2 regions of the Spirosoma aerolatum genome follow, and region 2 is predicted to be linked to the other one. Evidence: riboswitches for the same ligand, from Rfam matches in the RefSeq annotation. Region 2 holds a riboswitch; the other holds the start of a gene.

Region 1 (3,155 bases), 1.6 Mb from region 2:
ATCCCTAAAAAAAGCAGGCACCTACCTGATCCGTAATGTTTCGGTAATTCCGATGACAAAGGATACCCTTCTATCCAATTACCATGTACTGGTCGAAAATGGCCGAATTAAGCAGCTCACTCCTGACTTAAGCGCAATAGATACGGCTGTCCATCCATTGCTTATCGACGGAACCGGCAAGTTTCTTATCCCAGGACTGAACGACCTGCACGTACACATCAATGATGATAACAACCTGCTTCTCTTCGTAGCCAATGGCGTAACGACGGTCCGGAATATGGCCGGGTACCCATTTCACCTTAGCCTGCGCGAAAAAATCAATCGACGTCAACTTCTGGGCCCAACGCTTTACACGACCAGCCCAATTCTGGAAGGAAGTCCGAATGTGTGGAAGTTTAGCCGGATTGTCAGGACCAGGCAGGAGGCCCGTCAGGCGGTTATTCAGTTTACTAAGGCCGGTTATGATTTTATTAAAATTTACCACACGTTGCCCCAGGAGCTATACCGGGAAATTTTACGGGTAGGCGATTCGCTACAGATTCCGGTAGTGGGCCACATTCCCTTTCAGGTAGACCTTAACGAAGTACTGGCTTCTAGTCAATACTCGCTGGAGCATGTCGATGTGAGTCCCATCTCGCCACATCTGCCGTTGGTGAAACGATTAGAATTGATTGGTCAATCCAAAAAATGGATGTGCCCTACCCTACTGGTCTACAAAAACATGCAGAAGCATCCGAACGACCCCAGTATTCCGACCAATTACGAACGCTATGTCGATAAGATCACCCGAACGTTCTGGCAACAGCGCCTTCATTATTACAGCCGGGACCATTACAGTTTACAAAAAAAGATGGCCCAATTAATCCATAAACATGGAGGTCGATTTATTGCCGGAACCGATTGCCTAAATTCCTATGTGCTAGCTGGTTTCAGCATCCACGAAGAACTCCAGGAATTGGTCAGTGCAGGCTTACCTGAATACGAGGTTTTAAAAGCCTGTACGGTCAATGCGGCCATTTTCCTGAAGAATCAATCGAAAGTCGGTACGATTGAGCCTCACAAGCAAGCAGATTTGGTCCTGCTGGAAGGGAATCCGTTAAAAGACATAGCCAACACTAAAAAAATTAATGGGGTCATGCTGAAAGGTATCTGGTTTAGTGCTGCCGAATTACATCAGATGCTGGCAGCTGTCAAAAAGACCTATCCCCATCAGGACTCCTGAACCGGCAAAGGCTGGGTGGGCCATATATTCCTACAATTAGCTCAACTAGTATTCTCTAGCATTACGCACTTACGAAACGTCACCTCATTTCAGGCAGCGTGTGCCCGGCAACGTGATGACGAATCCAGGACAGGTTTGTAAAACTTAACCAGGAATAAAAATTTTATCCCTACTTTTGGGAGTTCTTTGTAACACCCGTCAATCGGAAGATCGGTTTCCGTTAGGGCATCTTTCCTGGCTCTAACTGGAATTAATAAGGAATCGTGTGAAAATCACGAGCAGACGTGCTACTGTAAGTATCCGTTTCTGACAACGAAACAAGTTGGTACCAACAAAGCCCATTGTCTTTTCAGATGAGAAGGGCGGTACCAATGATACAAGCCAGGAGACTTGCCGGACTTCTCAATGGCTATGCCCTCACGACCTGGGGCCTGGTTCACGCATTGATTTACAGATTTCATGATTTTATCCGCTGTTCTGTACACGAACAGTTCGGGCATTATGTGCGCACATTTTGTTCTGGGCTATGGTGTATGGGTGTGGGGAAGTTATGCCCTCTGTGACTCCTGCTATTTTTTGGCGGGTGGGTGTTTCAAATCGGACCGCACGGGCGGCCCTGCGCCGAAACGGGCGTTTTTTAACACCTTAAAACACAAAACAAAATGCGTACGCACAACCTGGGTTACCCCCGGATCGGTAACCACCGCGAACTCAAACGAGCCTGTGAACAATTCTGGGCTGGCAAAATTACGTCACAGCAATTGCAGCAGGTCGGTCGCTCCATTCGGGAAGCCAACTGGCAAACCCAACAGCAGGCCGGTATCTCGCTCATTCCCTGCAACGATTTCTCGTATTATGATCAGATGCTGGACATGTCGCTGATGCTGGGAGCGATTCCCGAACGGTTCGAGCCCTTACAGCAGACAACCTCCGCTGACCCGGATCGTCTGACCCTCTACTTTGCCATGGCCCGTGGTTATCAGCAAAACGAACTGGATATAAAGGCGATGGAGATGACCAAATGGTTCGACACCAATTATCATTACATCGTTCCCGAATTTACAGCTACACAATCGTTCCAGTTGCTGTCAGATACACTCTTCAACGAGTTTGATGAAGCCCGAAAGGTGTTGGGCCAAATACCTAAACCTGTACTGATCGGCCCCGTTTCGTACCTATTATTAGGCAAAGAAAAAGAAGCTGGATTTCAGAAACTAGACCTGCTCGACCGATTACTGCCGATTTACGAGCAAATTCTATCCCGCTTACAGGCCCAGGGAGCCAACTGGATTCAGCTCGATGAACCCTGTCTGGCGCTAGACCTGACGCAGGCGCAACGAGATGCCTTTACGAGTGCCTATGCGCAGCTTCGTCGGGCAACCCCGGATCTTAAGTTTCTGCTAGCGTCTTATTTTGAATGCTATGGCGACAACCTGGCCACGGTAGCTCAATTGCCTATCGACGCCCTCCACCTTGATCTGGTTCGTTGCTCAGGGCAATTAAGTGACATCCTCCAGACCGAATTGGCCCATCGTTCCACACTTCTCTCCCTAGGTGTAGTCGACGGGCGCAACATCTGGATCAATAACCAGGACCAATCGCTCCAGCTTATCCAGCCTGCTGTGGACGCTTTAGGAATAGATCGCATTTTACTAGCGCCTTCCTGCTCGCTCCTGCACGTCCCCTGTGACTTGCAGAACGAAACGGCTGACCAGAGTTTACCTGCTGAAATCAAGCAATGGCTGGCTTTTGCCCGACAGAAGCTGGATGAAGTCGTTACCTTGGCCACGTTATTGCACGAACCAGAAAACCAGATCGCTCAGCAAAAACGGGCAGCCAACCGGGCGGCTATCATCAATCGTCAGCACTCACCGCTGATTCATCGACCTGCCGTACAGGCACGTGTGCAGAACCTGACCGATGCCGATAGTCA
Region 2 (3,155 bases):
GGAATGTTCCAAAATTACGTTAACCAGCATCGTCCCTTTAAAAAACTGGCTATTATCGAACGTGGTATACCGACGCGAATTAGCCTGCATTTGCAGACTAAGGCGGCTCCGTCCCTGTTGCAGATGCGCATTCAGAGTACCCGAATGCAGGGGTACATACACCAATTGCTTGCCAATCACATCCTGCGAATAGGCATCATATGCCCGCTCCTGCGATGAGCGCGTAAACGCGTACCCCAGCCGTATTCCCGCTTTCCAGCTTGCCTGTGTATAGGTCAGGCCCGTAGTCAATTCAAGGCCGCGTGCAACGACCAGTTGTAGATTTTCGACATGATAGTTCGTCGCAGGATTCCAGTAAGTCCAGTTATCGACCCGGTTTCGATAAGCGCTCAACTCGGCAGTCAGGTTGAGGTGATCCGATAAAGCCCCTGCGGTTGTCAGTCCGGTTTCCAGATTCAAGCCGTTTTCGGGCAAGAGGTTTGGATTGCCTAAGTCCACCCAGTACCGTTCATTTAGCGTTGGCACACGATAGCTCCTGCTTACAGCTCCTTTGGCCGTCAGTGTAAAGCGTTTCTGCTGTACAAGCTGGTATTCGGCCCCCACTGATGGTGTAATGGGCGGATTGAAGCGTGTTACAAACGCCTGCCGAACATTGGCCGATAGCAGCCAGCGGGTGGTCTGAAAACGAAACAGAGCATATAGATCGGCCCGATCTTCCTCAATCAACTGGCCGCCATAACCATCTGTCCGGGTCCCGTAATGCGACCATTCGGCCCCGGTTCGAAGGGTTAATTGATAGCGTATCGTCGATTTTAGGGCAAATTCTCGTTCAATCCGGGTAATGAATCGGTCGGTCTGCGTATGGCTGGGCTCGTTTAGGTTGCCTTTTGCATAATCCAGTATATCGCGAATCCAGCCAACTCGAATGGTTGTTCGGTTGGCTTCGTACGTTGCCAGCAGTCGGGCCGATTGTGTGCGGGTGCGTTCACGGGCCAGGGTATCCTGTGGCGACTGGATCAAATCATTATCAGTGAACCACGCATTAATGGATAACTGCCGACCACTTCTATGCAGAAAAGCCAGGTCTTGAATAAGGCCCCGCTGCCCCGTTGTGGATGGTTCCAGAAAGTAGTGCTGGCGTTCAGTATATGGATACTCGTTATTAAGTTGAGACCGATAAACCAGCGACTTACCCGATAGTTTCCAGCTTGCCCCCAAAGGCAATGCATACTGTGCGCCAAGTTGCGTCTGGCTGTTCCGAAAGCTGGCGAGTTGCTGGCCGACTGTCAGACGAATACCCGGCTGCCAACTGGGCGTATTCCCCAGCAAAATACTCCCACCCACCGCGTCGGACCCAACGGCGCTGGACGACGAGCCATATTGTACAGCTAATCGGTCAAATCCTGCAACGGGCAGTGTCGAAAAATCCGTTTGCCCCAGATTGGGCTGATTGATATTGATGCCATTCCAGAGTACCGCCGTATGATTAGCCGATGTACCCCGAAACGATACCGTTGCCAATTGACCCGGTCCATAATTTTTGAACGCCAATGGTGTATTAAACGCCAACGCATCCGTAAGCGATGCAAACCGGAATTGAAGCAAGGTCGTGGAATCGATACGCTGGAGCTTCTGCCCAGCCAGGAACCGCTCAGGCGCAATAGCCCGTACGGTCACCGCCGACAGCGATACCGCATTCGATAATCGACTCGTTGTGACCGAATCGGATTGTGCAGCGGCTGGTTGCCCGGCTACAAAGCCGACAAACCACCCCAATACCCAGCAGCGAAGGGCTTGCGTTTTCAAAATAACTACATCAAGTGTGCAATATCAGCACGCGGCCAGGGCGTTTCCTCCGAACGCCAGAACAGCGGATGGTCGTCGGCAGGTCTCCTGGCTCGTCTCATCGATTCGAACCTTCCCGCGCTGATAATCAGCACAGTGGCCACGGAGTATGAATCGACTTTTTGAGAGACTTACAGTTGCGGGGACAGCGCTGGCATTTCACCAAACTTCCCTTTTAAGCCTTGAAAGTCGCCACGAAACGACATCAGGCACCGAAAACTCAGGGCAAAGGTAAGAGAATTTTGTAAAATGTAACGGGGGTGGTAACCCGCGCAGCACAGAGTAAGATAGAAATACCCGATGTATCTGTACTGCGCGGGTTACCACCCCCGTTACCTTAAAAACCGTCGGCTTTGATTTCTTTTTCGGTAACGGCTCCGTACTTTTTCACCTTATCGCGGATGATGTCGGCTTTGCCAACCAACACAAACTGAAGGTTAGTTTTTGGAAAATATTGATCGATAATCTGACGGGTTTTGGCCACGGTCAGTCCATCCACATTCTTCTGGAAGTTGTTAATAAACGATTCGTCGAAGCCCAGACTGAACATATCCGTCAGCAGATTGGCCAGCTCAGATGCCGATTCGTACCGGGGAGGAAAGTCAGCTTTGACGTAGTTTTTAGCGGACGAAAGCGTTTTTTCGTCAATCCCCGTCTTGTGTAGGCTATCCAGCACCATCAGAGCCATATCGATAGCCTGTGTAGTGGTACTTACCTTGGTAAAGGTCGAAATGGCAAAGGTGCCACTGTTCCGAAAGGTCGCAAATCGACTGCCAGCTCCATAGGTAAGCCCCGAATTAACCCGAAGGGCATCGTTGAGCCAGGAGGTAAACCGCCCACCCAGAATGGTATTCACCACCGTAACCGGAATAAAATCGGGGTTATTTTGGGTAACTCCTTTGCCGCCAATCAAAAATGTAGTTTCGCGGGCATCGTCCTTATTGACCAGCAACACCCGGCTTTTATCAAAAGCAACCGTCGGTTCAGTTAGCCTGGGTGATGTAGCCGCAGCCGTTTTCCAGCTACCGAACAAATCGGTGATACGCTTTTTCATAGCAGGCGTGTCGAAATCGCCCACCACAGCAATAGCCGCTCGGTCGGTGGTGTAGTTTTTCAGATAAAACTGCCGGGCATCGGTTGCTGAGATTACCGAAACTGCCGTTGGCGTTCCGGTAATCGGGTTCGCATACGGATGCCCTTCGTACACAAATCGGTTGAAATAGGAATTGATAACCCCGCGTGGACTTTCTTTCTGTTGCGTCAGTTGAAGCAGTTGACGCTGTTTGTACTTGTCGAACTCCGCCTGATCG

What was found. Region 2 has a riboswitch for cobalamin ahead of B5M13_RS30505 (TonB-dependent receptor plug domain-containing protein). Riboswitches for the same ligand answer to the same signal wherever they lie in the genome.
Region 1: another riboswitch for cobalamin. It lies ahead of metE (5-methyltetrahydropteroyltriglutamate--homocysteine S-methyltransferase); the one in region 2 lies ahead of B5M13_RS30505 (TonB-dependent receptor plug domain-containing protein).

The regions. Positions count from the first base shown of each region.
Region 1 is NZ_CP020104.1:5,666,219-5,669,373, forward strand. It holds gene B5M13_RS23450 (amidohydrolase family protein) at 1-1,222, shown strand, start outside; cobalamin riboswitch at 1,417-1,634, shown strand; gene metE (5-methyltetrahydropteroyltriglutamate--homocysteine S-methyltransferase) at 1,885-3,155, shown strand, end outside.
Region 2 is NZ_CP020104.1:7,304,168-7,307,322, forward strand. It holds gene B5M13_RS30505 (TonB-dependent receptor plug domain-containing protein) at 1-1,806, opposite strand, end outside; cobalamin riboswitch at 1,867-2,077, opposite strand; gene B5M13_RS30510 (M16 family metallopeptidase) at 2,183-3,155, opposite strand, start outside.